One region of the Streptomyces sp. NPDC005181 genome, then DNA from elsewhere that is predicted to be linked to it. Evidence: riboswitches for the same ligand, from Rfam matches in the RefSeq annotation. Region 1 holds a riboswitch; each other region holds the start of a gene.
The links. Region 1 has a riboswitch for thiamine pyrophosphate ahead of ABZV38_RS20805 (thiamine ABC transporter substrate-binding protein). Riboswitches for the same ligand answer to the same signal wherever they lie in the genome.
Positions count from the first base shown of each region.

Region 2: another riboswitch for thiamine pyrophosphate. It lies ahead of ABZV38_RS34185 (cytosine permease); the one in region 1 lies ahead of ABZV38_RS20805 (thiamine ABC transporter substrate-binding protein).
Region 3: another riboswitch for thiamine pyrophosphate. It lies ahead of thiC (phosphomethylpyrimidine synthase ThiC); the one in region 1 lies ahead of ABZV38_RS20805 (thiamine ABC transporter substrate-binding protein).
Region 4: another riboswitch for thiamine pyrophosphate. It lies ahead of thiO (glycine oxidase ThiO); the one in region 1 lies ahead of ABZV38_RS20805 (thiamine ABC transporter substrate-binding protein).

Region 1 is NZ_JBEXID010000031.1:36,583-40,998, forward strand. Features, by position in the region: gene ABZV38_RS20795 (ABC transporter ATP-binding protein) at 1-337, opposite strand, end outside; gene ABZV38_RS20800 (iron ABC transporter permease) at 360-1,973, opposite strand; gene ABZV38_RS20805 (thiamine ABC transporter substrate-binding protein) at 2,090-3,211, opposite strand; TPP riboswitch at 3,285-3,399, opposite strand; gene rlmN (23S rRNA (adenine(2503)-C(2))-methyltransferase RlmN) at 3,440-4,416, opposite strand, start outside.
Region 2 is NZ_JBEXID010000096.1:18,208-22,623, forward strand. Features, by position in the region: gene ABZV38_RS34175 (GMC family oxidoreductase) at 1-1,514, shown strand, start outside; gene ABZV38_RS34180 (hypothetical protein) at 1,527-2,465, shown strand; TPP riboswitch at 2,526-2,620, shown strand; gene ABZV38_RS34185 (cytosine permease) at 2,612-4,018, shown strand; gene thiM (hydroxyethylthiazole kinase) at 4,093-4,416, shown strand, end outside.
Region 3 is NZ_JBEXID010000012.1:23,934-28,349, reverse strand. Features, by position in the region: gene thiC (phosphomethylpyrimidine synthase ThiC) at 1-1,033, opposite strand, end outside; TPP riboswitch at 1,026-1,159, opposite strand; gene ABZV38_RS11145 (YibE/F family protein) at 1,231-2,568, shown strand; gene ABZV38_RS11140 (SsgA family sporulation/cell division regulator) at 2,663-3,100, opposite strand; gene ABZV38_RS11135 (helix-turn-helix domain-containing protein) at 3,202-3,972, opposite strand; gene ABZV38_RS11130 (DUF5326 family protein) at 4,220-4,416, opposite strand, start outside.
Region 4 is NZ_JBEXID010000007.1:155,591-160,006, reverse strand. Features, by position in the region: gene pknB (Stk1 family PASTA domain-containing Ser/Thr kinase) at 1-375, opposite strand, end outside; gene ABZV38_RS07630 (thiazole synthase) at 422-1,216, opposite strand; gene thiS (sulfur carrier protein ThiS) at 1,219-1,437, opposite strand; gene thiO (glycine oxidase ThiO) at 1,434-2,654, opposite strand; TPP riboswitch at 2,652-2,764, opposite strand; gene ABZV38_RS07615 (hypothetical protein) at 2,816-3,157, shown strand; gene ABZV38_RS07610 (FAD-dependent oxidoreductase) at 3,186-4,416, shown strand, end outside.

The DNA.
Region 1 (4,416 bases):
CGACCCTTCGGTCCTGGTCGCCGCGGGTCACTCCGTGCATCCGCAGCCCGAAGGCGACGTTCGCGCCGACGTCCCGGTGCGGGAACAGCTGATGATCCTGGAACATCAGCCCCAGACCGCGCCGGTGCACCGGTACATCGGTCTGGTCGACGCCGTCGAGGAGCACCCGGCCGCCGTCCGGCGGGTGCAGTCCGGCGACCACCCGCAGCAGTGTCGACTTGCCGCTGCCGCTCGGCCCCAGCACACAGACGATCTCGTGGTCCGCGACCTCCAGATCCACCGCGTCGAGCGCCGCCCGCTTCCCGAAGAGGACGGTGGCGGCTTCCAGTGTCAGCATGTCCAGAACACCCCGAGCATCTTCAGAACTCCCCGGACCGGTCCGGACGGATACGTTCGAGCAGCAGCAGCGCTACCGCGCACACCAGCATCAGAATGGTGCTGAGGGCCATCGCCTGGCCGTAGTTGAGCTCCCCGGACCGCCCGAGCAGCCGGGCCACGGCGACCGGCAGCGTCGGGTTGTCGGGCCGCGCGATGAACACCGTCGCCCCGAACTCGCCGAGCGACACGGCGAATGCGAAGCCCGCCGCGACCAGCAGCGCCCGCCGCACCAGCGGCAGGTCGACCTCGCGCCAGGCTCTGAGCGGTGACGCGCCGAGCACCGCCGCCGCCTCGCGCAGCCGCCCGTCCACCGCCCGCAGGACGGGCAGCATCGTGCGTACGACGAACGGCACACCGACCAGCGCCTGGGCCAGCGGCACCAGGATCCAGGAGGTCCGCAGATCCAGCGGGGGCTTGTCCAGCGTGATCAGGAAGCCGAAGCCGACGGTGACCGCGGACACTCCGAGCGGCAGCATCAGCAGCGCGTCGAAACCGCGGACGAGCCGCCCGGCCCGCCTCGTCAGCGCCGCCGACGCGAGCCCGCCGACGACCAGCGCGATCACGGTCGCGACCAGGGCGTACTGCAGTGAGTTCCAGATCGCTTCGAGCGGCGCGACCAGGAAGGTGCTGCCCCCGGCGTCCGCGGACTGCAGGGCGCGGTAGTAGTCGAAGCCGTGGCCGCCGGGCACGTTCAGCGAGCGCTCCACCAGCACACCGAGCGGCAGCAGGATCAGCACCAGCACGGTCAGCAGGACCCCGCCGAGCAGCGCCCACTGCTCGGCGCCGCGCGGCCTGCGGGCGGTCTGCGCCGGGTCGACCAGCTTCAGTGCCGTCTCCCTGCGCCGCACGGTCCACGCGTGTACGGCCAGGATCGCGCCGACGGCGGCGAACTGCACCATCGTCAGCACGGCGGCCGTCGGGAGGTCGAGCAGCTGGGCGGTCTGCCGGTAGATCTCCACCTCCAGCGTGGAGTACGCCGGACCGCCGAGGATCTGTACGACCCCGAAGGAGGTGAACGTGAAGAGGAAGACCATCAGTGCTGCGGCGGCCACGGCGGGCGCGAGGGCCGGCAGCGTCACCCGCCGCCACGCCACGAACCGTCCGGCGCCCAGCACCCGGGCGGCCTCCTCCTGCCGTGGGTCGAGCTGCGACCACAGACCGCCTACGGTCCGTACGACCACCGCGTAGTTGAAGAAGACATGGGCCAGCAGGATCGCCCACACGGTGGTGTCGAGCCGTATGCCCGCCAGTTCGTCGAGGAAGCCGCCGCGTCCCAGCAGCGCCAGAAAGGCCGTCCCGACGACGACGGTCGGCAGGACGAACGGCACGGTGACGACCGCCCGCAGCACCTGTTTGCCGGGGAAGTCGAAACGGGCGAAGACATAGGCGCCGGGCAGCGCGATCAGCAGAGTCAGCGCGGTCGAGGCGAGCGCCTGCCAGGTGGTGAACCAGAGGACGTCGAGGATGTCCGGCCGGGCCAGCACCTCGCCGATCCGGCCGAACTGCCAGACGCCTTCGGCCTTCAGCCCGCGGCCGACGATCGCGCCGACGGGGTAGGCGAAGAACAGCGCGAAGAACGCGACGGGCACGGCCATCAGGCCGAGCCGCACCGCGCTACCGCGCCACGCCTGCGGGCGCGCGGCGCTCGCGCGCCCCGGCCGGGCGCGCGGACCCTTCTCGCGCGCGCCCGGTCCGGCTACGGGCGTCTTCGCTACTTCACTACGAGCGAGGACCACGACTGGACCCACTGCTCACGGTTCTTGGCGATGGTGTCGGGAGCCACGGTGGTCGGCTTGTCGACCGTCGCGCCGAACTCCGTGAAAATCTCCGGCAGCTTCGCGTCCTCGGTGACCGGGCTCACGAACATGTTGAGCGGCATGTCCTCCTGGAACTTCTTGCTGATCAGGAAGTCCAGCAGGGCCTTGCCGCCCGCCTCGTTCTTCGCGCCGTTCAGCAGACCCGCGAACTCGATCTGGCGGAAGCAGGTGCCGGTCGCGACCCCCGTCGGGGCCTCGGTCGGCTGCGGCTTCGCGTACAGCACCTCGGCCGGCGGGCTGGAGGCGTACGACACGACGAGCGGCCGGTCGGCCTTGGCCTTCCTGCCGCCCGCGGAGCCGGAGAACTCCTCGTTGTACGCCTGCTCCCAGCCGTCGACGACCTTGACGCCGTTGCTCTTCAGTTTTTTCCAGTAATCCTGGTAGCCGCTCTCGCCGTAGGTGGCGACGGTGCCCAGCAGGAAGCCGAGCCCGGGCGACGAGGTCGCGGCGTTCTCCGTGACGAGGAGGTTCTTGTACGCGGGCTTCGCCAGATCGTCGAAGGTCGTCGGCGGCGCGAGCTTCTTGTCGGCGAAGTACTTCTTGTCGTAGTTGATGCAGATGTCGCCGGTGTCGATCGGGGTGACCCGGTGCTTGGCCGCGTCGAGCTGGGTGTCGGTCGCGACCCGGTCGCTGCCCTTCGCCTCGTAGGGCGTGAACAGGCCGTTGTCGAGGGCGCGGGAGAGCAGCGTGTTGTCGACGCCGAAGAACACATCGCCGCGCGGGGAGCCCTTGGTCAGGATCTCCTGGTTGAGTGCGGCGCCGGCGTCCCCGCTCTTGAGCACCTTGACGTTGTAGCCGGTCTCCTCGGTGAACGCCTTCAGTACGTCCTTGGAGGCGTTGAAGGAGTCATGGCTGACCAGGGTCACGGTCTTGGACCCGGAGCCCTTCGTGCCGCCGGCCCCGGAGGCCGAGTCGTCGGAACTGCCGCAGCCGGCGAGTGCCGTGACACCGAGCGCGGCGGCGACGGCCGTTGCCGCAAGCTGCTTGGTGCGGCGCGTGGTACGGGTGGTGCTCATTGTTGATTCCTCCTGGGTTTGACCAGGAAGAGACGCTGCCCTGCCCACCGGGAGGCGGGCAGGGCGCAACAGCATGAGTTGATGACCGAACTTCCTACCCGGAATGACCCGGGCGAGGTTCAGAGGGTCTGCGGCCAGCCTGTCCGGTGCCGCACTCTCAGCGCTGTGGCGCTCCCCTGTCGGAATATGAAATTGATTTCGGCCCAGATTACACGGGCCGTTTCGGCCTCAGCGCTCGGATGCCGCCAGCTGCCCACACGCCCCGTCGATCTCCTGACCGCGGGTGTCCCGCACGGTCACGGGCACCCCATGGGAAGCGATCGCCTCGACGAACGCCTTCTCGTCCTCGGGCCGCGAGGCCGTCCACTTCGAGCCGGGCGTCGGGTTCAGCGGGATCAGATTGACATGCACGCGCCTGCTCTTGAGGAGCCGTCCGAGCAGGTCACCACGCCAGGCCTGGTCGTTGATGTCGCGGATCATCGCGTACTCGATGGAGATCCGGCGGCCGGACTTCTCCGCGTACTCCCATGCCGCGTCGAGCACCTCGCGCACCTCCCAGCGCGTATTCACCGGCACGAGCGTGTCCCGCAGCTCGTCGTCCGGCGCATGCAGCGAGACCGCGAGCCGGCACTTGAAGCCCTCGTCGGCGAAGCGCAGCATGGCCGGCACCAGGCCCACGGTGGAGACGGTGATCCCGCGCTGCGAGAGACCGAGACCGTCCGGCTCGGGGTCGGTCAGCCGGCGGATCGCGCCGACCACCCGCTTGTAGTTGGCCAAGGGCTCGCCCATGCCCATGAAGACGATGTTGGAGAGCCGCGCGGGCCCGCCCGGCACCTCTCCGTCACGCAGTGCCCGCATGCCGTCCACGATCTGGTGGACGATCTCGGCGGTCGACAGATTGCGGTCCAGACCGGCCTGCCCCGTCGCGCAGAACGGGCAGTTCATCCCGCATCCGGCCTGCGACGAGATGCACATCGTCACCCGCTCCGGGTAGCGCATGAGGACGGACTCGACCAGCGTCCCGTCATGCAGCTTCCACAGCGTCTTACGGGTGGTGTCGTCGTCGCAGCTGATGTGCCGGACCACGGACATCAGGTCGGGGAACATCGCCTCGGCGAGCTTGTCCCGCGAACCGGCCGGGATGTTGGTCCACTCGGCCGGGTCGTGCGCGTACCGCGCGAAGTAGTGCTGCGACAGCTGCTGCG
Region 2 (4,416 bases), on a different contig from region 1:
GTGGCGCCAAGGTGGTGATCCTGGAACGTGGACCGCACCTCACCGCCCCCGACTTCACCCATGACCTGCGCCTGGGCAGCTACACCCGGATCGTCGACCTCGTGCAGGGCGACGGCATCACGGTCGTCGCCGGGAACTGCGTCGGCGGGTCCAGCGTGGTCTACTTCGCCGCTTCACTGCGGGCTCCGGGCTTCGTCTTCGATCGCCGCGGCAGTCTTGGCCATCGCCTGTGGCCTTCGACCCTGACGCGCGCGGCACTCGACCCGTGGTACGACCGGGTCGAGGAGGCTCTGCCCGTCGCCGAGCAGAGCTGGGACCAAGTCCCTTACCCCGGAGGGCTGTTCGCTGCGGCGTGCGCCCGTGCGGGCCGCACCTGCAATCCTGTGCCCGTCGCCGTCGACCTGGCCCGCTGCACCAACTGCAATTGGATGCTGGGCGGCTGTCACTTCGACGCCAAGCGCTCCATGCTGCTGAACTACCTCCCCGCTGCGACGGCGCACGGCGCCGAGATCCGCCCACTCCACGAGGCACAGACGATCGCGCCTGCCATCACACCCGGTTACCGCTACCGCGTCTCGTACACGCAGCTCGATGCCGGCGACTACCGGCTGCCGGTCGGCGTGGGCACGATCGAGGCCAAGACCGTGGTGCTGGCCGCAGGCGCTCTGGCCACCCCGGTGCTGCTGCAGCGCTCGGCTCCCCTGCTCGGCGGTGTCCCGCAAGCCGTCGGGCGCTACTTCTCGGGCAACGGCGACCGCGTGTCCATCGCCGACGTCGACGAAGGCAAGGTGCGCGACCTGCTCGGTCTCGAGCGCGCCCCGGGCATCCCGTACCAGGGCTTCCCCATCGGGAAGCCCATCGGCTCCATGTCGTACGACCGGCTCGACCCGGCAACGGCGGAGTTCACCCGTTTCTCCCTTCAGCAGATCTACTTCCCCGGCATCACCGACCTGCTGGCCCAGGCCACTGACGCCCCGGCGACGAGCTGGTTCGGCGTCCGCAAGAAGGAGATGCGGGCACGCTGGCCGTCGTGGCTCTCCGTGCTCGCCATGACCGAGGACGACAACGAGGGCGTCTTCGGCCCGCCGCCGCCCACCGGAAGCTCGACGCGCGTGGCCACATCGCTCTGCCTGTCCACGCTCTCGTACCGGCCGACAGCGAACACCCTGCGCGGCTGGGCCGCCGCGGATGCCGAGGCCCGCGCGGTGCTGGAGCGCGACGGTCTTGCGCGGGTGCGGCCCTGGAGCGAGAACCCCGCCGGGTCCGTGAGCGCGCACCCCCTCGCCTCCTGCCGGATGGGTGACGACCCCGCCACCTCGGCACTCGACGAACGCGGCGAACTGCGAGGCCATCCCGGCCTGTTCGTCACCGACGGCTCGGCAGTGCCGACCTCGCTCTGTGTCAACCCCTCACTGACGATCGCGGCGCTGGCCGAACGGGCCTGTCCCGGCATCGTGGAGAGCACCGCCGAGGCAGGCGTGCGCGCACGGTACGGGGCCCCCGCGCCCCGGTGAAAGGAAACCCTCGTGAACTCGCTCTACCCGCCGCGGATGACCGGCCGTCCAGGGCGGCTCGAAGTCTGGTACGCGACGTTGACCGATCCCCGTACCGGTACCGGCGTGTGGATCCACCACGAAGTGGTGGCACCCAAGCACGACGGCCCGGCCCGGGCGCATGGCTGGATATCAGTCTTCCCACCGGACGGACCGCCGTTCACCGAGCGGTTCGGGGTCCCGGACTCTCCACCGCCTCAGGGCGAGGCGTACTTCGAGGTGCCGGGGGTGCGGGCAACGCCCCGGCTTCTGGAAGGCACCGCGGGCGCGATCACCTGGCGCCTGACGGTCACCGGGGGCGGAGAGCCCCTCTACACGTTTCCGCGCTGGTCCTGGCAGCGTGAACTGCTGCCCGCCGCCCAGATCGTGCCTGCCCCCGACGCCCTTTTCGACGGGGAACTCGTCGTCGGGGAGCGGCGGTTCACGCTCTCCGGCGCGGTGGGAGGCGTGGCCCGGATCGCCGGGCACGGCAATGCCCAGCGATGGGCGTGGCTCCATGCGGGCCTCGGCGACGGGGACGTACTGGAAGTGGTGGCCGCCGTCGCCCGCCGTCCCACGATGCGGTGGCTACCACCGCTGCCCATGCTTCAGCTGCGGATCGGCGGCACCGACTGGCCGCGCGACCCGTTGCTGACCGCGCCACTGCTGCGCGCACGGATCGGGCTGCCCGACTGGTCGGTCAGCGGTGGCACCGCGCGGCGCAGGGTACGGATCGATGTGACCCAGGACCCGGCCGACTGCGTGTCGCTCTCCTACACCGACCCCGACGGAGCGACCGCCACGTGCACCAACACGGAGCGCGCCACCGTCGACGTAATCGTCGAACGCCGCACCGGGCTGCACCGCTTCGAGGTGGAACACCGCTGGCATCTGGATCGCACGGGGCACGCGGAGGGGGGAACGCGGCCGTGAGCGCGTTGCCACGCGGTCCTTCGTTCAGGTGTTCAACGGGATCGGGTTAGTCTGTCCGTCGTACCGGACACGGGGTGCCCTACCCGAGGGCTGAGATCACACCCGTCGAACCTGAACCAGTTCGTACTGGCGGAGGGATGTCTTCCATGCCTGTGACGCATGTTTCCGGCGGTCTGCCCGCCGACAGCCGGCAGACCGTCTTCGACGGGCGGATGCCAGCAGCCCCCGGCGACCTCAGCGTCGAGACACACGGCATCGAGCCGGTCCCCGAGAGCAACCGCTACGGCGGTCCCGGGCGCCTGTTCACCGTGTGGTTCGCTCCCAATCTGACCATGACCGGCGTGTTCACCGGCACCGTCGGCATCGCCCTCGGCCTGGACTTCGCCACCGCGCTCGCCGCCGTCGTGCTGGGCACCGTGCTCGGCGCGGTGCCCACCGCCTACCTGGGCACCTGGGGGAGCCAGACCGGTGCCGGGCAACTGCCGCTGGCCCGGCTCGCCTTCGGCCGGGCCGTGACGGTACCCGGCATTCTGCAGTGGCTGTCGTCGGTCGCCTGGGATGCGCTGATCGGGCTGTTCGGCGGGGACGCGCTCGCGCGGCTGTGCGGCTGGCCGTTCTGGCTCGGCGTGCTGGCCATGATGCTGGCCCAAGGCGCCCTCGGCGTTCTGGGCTACGAGGCCATCCACCGGCTCCAGATCGTCATGACCTTCGTGCTCGCCGCCGCGTTCGCGCTGATCGCCTGGCGGCTGCTCGACGGTGTCCATCCGGTCGGCACCGGCACCGCGCACGGCGCCGACCAGGCCGGCGCGTTCGTCCTGACCAGCACCATCGCGCTGAGTCTGACCCTGTCCTGGGCTCCGTACGCCAGCGACTTCAGCCGCTATCTGCCACGCACCACCTCGCGCCCGCGCATGTTCTGCTTCACCCTGCTCGGCCTTGTGGTGTCCTTCGTGGCCGTCCAGGCCCTCGGGTTGTTGGGCGCGTCCGTGCTGACCGACCAGACCGCCGCAGGTGTGGACACGCTGCTGGGCGGTGGGGTGCTGGGCGCGTTCGGGCTGCTCGCCGTGGCGCTGGCGGCACTCTGCAGCAACGCCATGAACGACTACAGCGGTTCCCTGGCTCTGCAGACCGTCGGTGTGCGCCTTCCGCGCCCGGTGGCCGCCGCCCTCGCCGCCGTGCTCGGCTTCCCCCTGGTGCTGTGGATGCACGCGGCCGACACCACGGCCCGCTTCCAGAACGTGCTGCTGTTCGTCGGCTACTGGATTCCCGGTTTCGTGGCGATCGTCATCGTCGACTGGATCGCACGGGCCCGGGCACGGGGCGGCGCCGCGATGGACCTCGCCGCCGAGACCGCCCGCCCGCAGTCCGGATGGCTCCCGTTGTCGGCATTCGCCGTCGCCTTCGCCGCGGCTGTGCCGTTCATGGACACCAGCCTGTACGTGGGCCCGGTGGCGGCCGCCCTGCATGGCGCCGACCTCTCGTACTACGTGGCGTTCCTCGTGGCGCTCGCCGTCTACGCGCCGCTGCGGCTGCGCCACCGTCCACAGGACTGACCTGCCGTCGGCCGCCGGACCCCCGACGTCCCTCGGCGCCCGAACGACATTCCCACCCCACGGAGCGATATCTCATGCCCGCGACATCCACCGATCACACCGCCTTCGCCCCGCAAGCCCTCGCACGCGTGCGGGCGGACTCCCCGCTGGTTCAGTGCCTGACCAACTCGGTGGTCACGGGCTTCACCGCCAACGTCCTGCTGGCGCTCGGCGCCTCACCGGCCATGGTCGACATTCCGGTGGAGGCCGGCCCGTTCGCCCGGATCGCCTCCGGCGTCCTGATCAATCTCGGCACCCCGCACGCGGAGCAGCGCTCCGCCATGGTCGAGGCCGCGCGTGCGGCGGCTTCGGCCGGTACGCCGTGGGTCCTCGACCCGGTGGCGGTCGGCGCGCTGCCG
Region 3 (4,416 bases), on a different contig from region 1:
ATGTCGCGAGGATCTGGCAGAGCTCCTCGAAGTTCTCGTACAGGAACGACTCCTTGTGGTGCGCCAGGCACCAGGCCGCCATGATCGAGCCGCCGCGGGAGACGATGCCGGTCTTGCGACGGGCGGTGAGCGGGACGTACGGGAGGCGCACGCCGGCGTGGACCGTCATGTAGTCGACGCCCTGCTCGGCCTGCTCGATGACGGTGTCCTTGTAGATCTCCCAGGTCAGTTCCTCGGCCCTGCCGTCGACCTTTTCGAGGGCCTGGTAGAGCGGAACGGTGCCGATGGGCACCGGGGAGTTGCGCAGAACCCACTCACGGGTGGTGTGAATGTTGCGGCCGGTGGAGAGATCCATGACCGTGTCGGCGCCCCACCGCGTCGCCCACGTCATCTTCTCGACCTCCTCCTCGATGGAGGAAGTGACTGCGGAGTTGCCGATGTTCGCGTTGACCTTCACCAGGAACCGCTTGCCGATGACCATCGGCTCGATCTCCGGGTGGTTGACGTTGGCCGGCAGGACCGCCCGGCCGGCGGCGATCTCCTCGCGTACGACCTCGGGTTCGACGTTCTCCCGGATCGCCACGTACTCCATCTCCGGGGTGATCTCGCCCCGGCGGGCGTACGCGAGCTGGGTCACCGGCTGCCCGTCGCGGCTGCGGCGCGGTTGGCGCGGGCGGCCGGGAAAGACCGCGTCGAGGTTGCGCAGTCCGCCGCGCGGCGAGGTGTGCTTGAGCCCGTCGTCCTCGGGGCGGACCGGGCGGCCCGCGTACTCCCCGGTGTCGCCGCGGGCGATGATCCAGTTCTCCCGCAGCGGCTCGAGGCCGCGGCGGACGTCGGTGTCGGTGGCGGGATCCGTGTACGGCCCGGACGTGTCGTACAGCGTCACGTCCTTGCCGTTGGTGAGGTGCACCTGCCGGACCGGCACCCGGAGGTCCGGGCGCGAGCCCTGGACGTATCCCTTGTGCCAGCCGATGGGCTTTCCGGCCTCGTCGCTCTGGTTCGAGGCAGGCGTGCGTGCGTCCGATGTGGTCATGAGACCTACTCCCTACGCCGGCATTACCCGGTAACAGGTTCGGCGGTCGGCGCAGCCTGTCCCGTACGGATGTACGGATATCAGCGCCCTCTCAGCCCGGTGCTCCGAGCTCCCGCGTGTACAAAGGTGCCACCAAGCTAGCGCCCTTCGAGGCGTACTGAACAGTGCACCCCTCCTCTTCTTGCGATGATCCCCCGGTGACGTCCCCTCAAAGTGACTCCGGCCCCCAGGACCATCAGCACGGTCACTCGCACAGCCACGGACCTGCCGCACCGGTCTCGAAGCATCTGCGCAAGGTCATCGCGGCCGTGCTGATCCCGTTCGCCACCGCCGTCGTCGTCGGCCTGGTGGTGCTCTGGCCGGGCGGTGCGCCCGCGCACGAGCGCACCGGCGTCGGCTTCGACCGACAGACCCAGCAGGCCAAGGTGGTACACGTCGACAAGGTCGACTGCAAGGACGTGAACGCCGCACAGACGCCGGCCACCGGCACCACCACGACGCCGTCGGGGAACGCCACTCCCGGCCAGGAGCCGGGGCTGTGCGAGAAGGCCACGATCGAGGTGACGACCGGCCACGACAAAGGCAGGACCTTCGTCGAGATCGTCCAGCCCGACGCGCCACGGCAGTTGCACGAGGGGCAGGGCGTGATCGTCGCGTACGCCCCCGACGCACCCCATGACCTTCAGTACTCCGTGACGGATGTGGACCGGAAGTTCCCGATGGCTCTGCTGGCCGGGATCTTCGCTCTCGCGGTGGTCGTGGTGGGCAGGATGCGCGGGGTGATGGCGCTGATCGCGCTCGCCGTGTCGTTCGCCGTGCTGACCCTGTTCATCCTCCCCGCGATCCTGCAGGGCTCGAACCCGCTGCTGGTCGCGGTCATCGGCGCCAGCGCGATCATGCTGATCGCGCTCTACATGTGCCACGGGCTGACCGCCCGCACCTCGGTCGCGGTCATCGGCACGCTGCTCTCACTGCTGCTGATCGGGCTGCTCGGTTCGAGCTTCATCGACTGGGCGAGCCTGACCGGCAACACCGACGACAGCACCGGCCTCATCCATGGTCTGTACCCGCACATCGACATGAGCGGCCTGCTGCTGGCCGGTGTCATCATCGGCTCGCTCGGCGTGCTCGACGATGTGACGGTCACCCAGACATCGGCGGTCTGGGAGCTGCACCAGGCCGACCCGACGATGGGCGCACGAAAGCTGTACCGGGCAGGTATCAGGATCGGTCGCGACCACATCGCCTCAGTGGTCAACACGCTGGTGCTCGCCTACGCCGGCGCCGCGCTTCCCTTGCTGCTGCTGTTCTCGATCGCGCAGAGCAGCGTGGGCACGGTGGCCAACAGCGAACTGGTGGCGGAGGAGATCGTACGAACGCTGGTCGGGTCGATCGGACTGGTCGCCTCGGTGCCGGTGACGACGGTGCTGGCGGCGCTGGTCGTCTCCGCGGACCGCACAGGGCACGGCGCAGAGACCGGAGCTTCGGCACCCGTACGGAACGGACGGGGCCGGCGTCGCAGAGCGAAGCACTGACACCCAAGGCAGCGGCCGGGCTGGCGCGGAGCACATATCACCCGTTCGGCAGACACCGTGTTCGACCGCGCGGCGGCCGTCTGCGCAAACCATTTCAGCCGGCGTTCTGCTCCTTGGCCAGGATCCGGCCGAGCGCCTCCTCGAGGTTGCCCTCGAAGTCACTCAGCGTGCACTCCTGACCGAGGGGGACGAGCTTGTCCGTCCGGTCGAGAAACGCGACGAGTGGCGCGGTACCCGCCCTGAAGAGAGCGCGATCCGCGCCGACCTGAAGCCGGATGTGTACGTCGGACAGCCCCTCGGGCTCCGTGGGGCTGATATGCACATCTCCGTCACCGCTGGGGCTGTTGAGGCCGTCCAACAGCAGCTCACGACCGAAAGCCCAGGTGACGGGGGCGTCACCGGGCAGATGGAAGGTCATCCGGATCGCGTACGGATCGCATACCTCGTACCGGAGCTCCACCGGGATACGGAATGAGAGCTCCTCGGAGACGAGGAAACTCATCATGACCTCAGCTTGAACCGACTCGCGCATCGTTCAACCCCGCAGTAGATGAATCTGGCCAGGAATGATCCCCCATGGCCCTATTGACGCCATCGTGGTGCACGCGATAGCAGATCACAAGGAGTGATTTTTCAGATACTGATAGAGAACACGAACGAACGCAAGAGGCTCGCCACTTCACCGCGTAGCCGTTCGACTGCGGGGAGCAATCGATCTTCCTGGTCGAGAGGCACCGAAATCGCCATGGCGGCAGCCGTGAATCCGGCTGCGATCGGGATGGCGGCACAGACCGTTCCGAGGGCGTACTCCTGTCGTTCGATGACGGGTTCCATTCGGTCCAACGACCTCAGGCGCTCGAGAAACGCCGGCCGGTCCCGCACCGAGTAGCGGGTCAGCGGCTGCACAGGGTGACGATCCAGATGGTCCTCACGGGCCTTCTCGTCGAGCTGGCTCAGCAGACACTGGCCGATCGCATGGGCATGCCCGGTCTCCCGGAACGACGCCCACTCCTGGACCGCGGGTGCGGCAGGGGTGTCGGCGACCGCGATGAGTTCGATCTCACCCTCGCGGTAGACGGCGCAGTACACCGGCACACCGATGATGTCGCGCCAGCGGGCCAGCGACTGGGCCATGGTGCTGCGACGACTCTGCAGCGCACCGTCGTCGACGAGCCTCTCGGCTGCGGAGCCGAAGAGGAAGACCCCGTTCTCCCGGCGCAGATAGCCTTCATGGGTCAGGGTGCGCAACAGATGATAGGCGGTGGGAAGGGGAAGCCCCGCTTCCCGTGCGAGCTGCTTCGCGGGCGCCCCGTCCCGATGGGCGCCCACAGCCTCCAACAGCCTCAACGCACGCTGAACCGAACCGATCAACGTCGGGACAGCGGTACTCGATGCCGTGGTCAAAGGTCACCCCCAGGCATGGTGACGGGCAGTCAGCCCGTTCGTGGGGGCCGCCCCCACGGGCCTGCCGCAAGCCTGGGTCCAGAGACCGGGCGTTCACACAAACCACTGGTCAGAGTGGTGACGGACAGTTGTTTCCCAGGCAACGACAGCGGACTGCCACTGTATCGGCACCGTCCGCAAGGGGCGTCGTTTCGTCTTGTACTTAGCTCAGCTGGGCTAATCGCCCGACCGGTGACCGGCCCCCGCCCTACCAGTCGCCGCGCGACGACGAGGACGACATGAACTTCCGTACGACGAACACAAGCCCGCCGACCAGGATCACGAAGACCAGCACCTTGAAGAGCAGGCCGATCACGAACCCGATCACGCTGGCGATCAGGCCGCCGAACACGACGATCGCGATGACGGGCACCGCGACCCACTTCACCCACCAGGGCATCCCCG
Region 4 (4,416 bases), on a different contig from region 1:
CTGGGCGCCCTGGTCGAAGACCGCGACCACATTGGGGTGCGCGAGCCGGGCCACGGACTTGGCCTCGCGGATGAAACGCTCGACGAACGAGGCGTCGGTCGCGAGGGCCGGGTGCATCACCTTGAGGGCGAGCACCCGGTCGAGCCGGGTGTCCACAGCCCGGTAGACCGTGGCCATCCCGCCCACGGCGATGCGGGCATCGACGCGATAGCGGCCGTCGAGCAGCTGCCCGACGATGGGGTCCCCCTGGCCGAAGGCTGGGGAAGGGTCCTGGAGGGTCGTATCCACGCAAGCGAGTCTACGAGTCGCCGCGGACCTGGCCGACGGGCCGGGCGATCCCGGAGCCGTACTGCAGCCGAGCCGTGACAGGGACATGCGCGTCACACGTACGGCACCCTGCGCACCGCGGGCGTACGGGTGCTCAGAACGCGGGCCGCTCCGGGTCCAGTGCCGCCCGCCCCTCCATCGGTGACGACGCCTCGGCGAAGTGGCGCCGGGGGATCCGGCCCGCGCGGTACGCCAGCCGCCCGCCGTCCACCGCGTGCCGCATCGCCGCCGCCATCAGTTCGGGCTCCTGCGCCCGGGTCACCGCCGACGCCAGCATCACCGCCGCGCACCCCAGCTCCATCGCGAGCGCCGCGTCCGATGCGGTCCCGGCGCCGGCGTCGAGAATCACCGGTACCCGGGCGTGCTCGACGATCAGCTGGAAGTTGTGCGGGTTGCGGATGCCGAGACCGGAGCCGATGGGGGAGCCGAGCGGCATGATCGCCGCACATCCCACGTCCTCCAGCTTCCGGGCCAGCACCGGGTCGTCATTGGTGTACGGAAGGACGGTGAAGCCGTCGTCCACCAGCGTCTCCGCGGCGTCCAGCAGCTCGATCGGGTCGGGCAGCAGGGTCCGCTCGTCGGCCACGACCTCCAGCTTGATCCAGTCGGCGCCCAGCGCCTCGCGGGCCAGCCGCGCGGTCAGTACGGCCTCGCCCGCGGTGAAGCAGCCCGCCGTGTTCGGCAGGACGCGGATCGAGAGCCGTTCCAGCACGGAGAGCACCGAACCCTGCACGGTCGGATCGAGGCGGCGCATCGCGACGGTGGTCAGCTCGGTGCCGGACGCGGTCAGTGAGCGTTCCAGCACGTCGAGGCTGGGTGCCCCGCCCGTCCCCATGATCAGCCGGGAGCCGAAGACGGTGTCGCCGAGGGTGAAGAGATCGTCGGACATGGTCAGCCTCCCTGGACCGCGGTGAGAACTTCGATCCGGTCGCCGTCGGCGAGCGTCGCGGTGGACCACCGGCTGCGCGGGACGACGGTCTCGTTGACGGCGGCCGCGACGCCGGAGGGCGCCGTGGTGAGGGTGGCGACGAGGGCTTCCAGCGTGGTGCCGGCGGCGATCGAGCGGGGATCACCGTTCACGGACACGGAGAGCGCGACGAAGTCGGTCATGCGGGCTGCTCCTGACGTACGGAGGCGGCGTCGGGGGACGCGGCGGGCGGCGGTACGGCGGCGGGCGCGAACCGCCCGGGGGCGAACGGGTGGGCCACGGCGGGCAGCTCGCCGGTGGTCAGCAGCTCGGCCATGGCGTCACCGGTGACGGGGGTGAGCAGCACCCCGTTGCGGTGGTGGCCGGTGGCGAGATGCAGACCGGGCAGGGCGGTGGGGCCGAGCAGCGGGGCGTTGTCGGGGGACGCGGGGCGCAGGCCGGCCCGGGTCTCGGTGAGCGGCAGTTCGGTGATGCCGGGCACCAGCTCGTGGGCGTCGCGCAGCAGCTCGTACACCCCGCCCGCCGTGACCGTGGTGTCCCAGCCCATTTCCTCGCTGGTGGCGCCGACGACCAGCTCGCCGTTCTTGCGCGGGACGAGATAGACATGGCTGCCGCGGACCACGGCCCGCACGGTCCGGGTGAGGAACGGCGCGTACGCGGCGGGCACGGTCAGCCGCAGCACCTGCCCTTTCACCGGCCGGACGGGCGGCACGACCTCGTCCGGCAGTCCCGCGAGCCGCCCGCTGAGGCTGCCCGCGGCGAGCACGATCTGGTCCGCCGCGAGCTCCGTACCGGCTGCGAGCACGGCCCCGGCGGCCCGGTCCCGTGCCACCACCAGGCGTGCCGCCCAGTCACGGTGGAAGACCACCCCCGCCCGCTCGCAGGCCGTCAGCAGGGCAGCGGCCAGCCGACGGGGGTCGACCTGGTGGTCGCCGTCGACCCGCAGACCGCCGCGCACACCCGGCGCCAGCATCGGCTCCAGGCGGCGGCACTCGCGGCCGGTGAGCCACTCCGACTCCAGCCCCGAACGGTGCTGGAGCGCGTGCAGTTCCCGCAGATGGGCGCGGTCGTCGGAGTCCAGGGCGACCGCGAGGGTGCCGCAGGCCCGGAAGCCGATGTCCTGGCCGCTCGCCGTCTCCAGCTCGGCCGCGAAGGCCGGGTAGCGCGCGGCGGAGGCGACATTGAGGCCGAGCAGCAGCTGCTCGCCGTAGTGGAGTTCGGTGACGGCGGCGAGCATGCCGGCCGCGACCTGGGCGGCCCCGCCGCCCGGTTCGGGGTCGACGACCGCGGTGCGCAGGCCGCGCTGCGCCGCCCGCCAGGCGGTCACCAGACCGATGATTCCGCCCCCGATGACGAGGACGTCGGATCCGTCTACTGAGGTGCTCCCGGAGGAATGCATGGGCGTCCAGCCCCTCCCTTCGCCGGCATGACCCGGATCAGGTTCGTACGGTCGGAGGCCGCCCAGCCTCCCTCTCAGCCCGGTGCGTCCGGGCTCCCGCGAGTGTTTTACGTTGGCCACCCTAAACCCCGTCACCCGGACCCAGTAAGGGAGCAGCCACCGTGGCCCGTTCGCTCGACGGAATCGTCCTCTCGCCGGTCGCCGACCAGGCGCCGGGTCAGGTCGGTACCCGGACCCGCTTCACGTACCACGAGGAGAAGGGGGTGATCTGGGCCGATTACGCGGGCGGGGATGTGGTCCGGGGCCAACTCGTCGGCACCCGCACCGGCGATCGACTCGACTTCCGGTACGTCCAGTTGAAGCGGGACGGAACGACCTCCTCCGGGCACTGCGTCTCCACCGTCGTCGGTCTTGCGGACGGCCGGGTGCGGCTGGAGGAGCGCTGGGAGTGGGAGTCGCAGGAGGGTAGTGGGACCAGTGTGGTCGAGGAACTTGCAACCTGACGGATCGTCAAATGCTTAAGGTGGACAGGTGAGCGAGCAGCAGACAGAGCAGCCGGGCCGGCGGACAGAGCGCCGCGTCGTCATCGTCGGTGCGGGCATGGCCGGCGTGCAGACCGCGGTGGCCCTGCGGGAGCAGGGCTTCACCGGCCCGGTCACCCTGATCGGCGCCGAACCCCACCAGCCGTACGACCGCCCCCCGCTGTCCAAGGCGGTGCTGCTCGGCACGGCCGAGGGCTCCGCCTTCGACATCGACTTCGAAGAGCTGGACATCGAGCTGCAACTGGGCCGAGACGTGACCGGCGTACGGGCCGACGTGCACGAACTGGACACCCTGGCCGGCCCCGTCCCGTACGACGTCCTGGTCATCGCCTCCGGAGCCGAACCGGTGGTGCTGCCCGGCTCCGAGGGGGTGCCCGGCGTCCATCTGCTGCGCACCCTCGACGACGCCGCGCGGCTGCGGCCGGTCCTCGACCAGCAGCACACCGTCGTGGTCGTCGGCGCGGGCTGGATCGGCGCCGAATTCGCCACCGCCGCCCGCGCCGCGGGCTGCGAGGTCACCGTCGTCGAGGCCGCCGACCGGCCGTTCGCGGGTGTCCTGCCCGCCGAGGTCGCCGCCCCGATGGCCCGCTGGTACGCGCAGAGCGGCACCGAACTCCTGACCGGCGCCCCGGTGGCCCGCATCGAGCCCGGCAGCGTGGTCCTCGCCGACGGCCGCACGCTCGCCGCCGGAGCGGTGGTTGTCGGGATCGGCGCCCGGCCCGCCACCGACTGGCTGGCCGGCTCCGGCATCGCCCTCGGTCCGGACGGATCGGTGACCGCCGACGAAGCGCTGCGCACCTCGCTGCCCGATGTGTACGCGGTCGGGGACTGCGCGTCCTTCCCCTCCGCGCGGTACGGCACACGGCTCCTCGTCCACCACTGGGACAACGCCGTCCAAGGGCCGCGGACCGCCGCCGCCAACATCATCGGCGCCGGCATGGACAGGGCGTCGCACCCCCTGACGTACGACCCCGTGCCGTACTTCTGGTCCGAGCAGTTCGACCGCTTCGTGCAGTACGCGGGCCATCACGGTGGCGCGGACACCCTGCTCTGGCGCGGCGACCCGGCCGAACCCGCCTGGTCCGTGTGCTGGCTGCGGGACGGCGCACTGGTCGCCGTCCTCGCCGTCGGCCGGCCGCGCGACCTGGCCCAGGGGCGCAGACTCATCGAGGCGGGGGCGCGGCTCGATCCGGTGCGGGCGGCCGACCCCGCCGTACCGC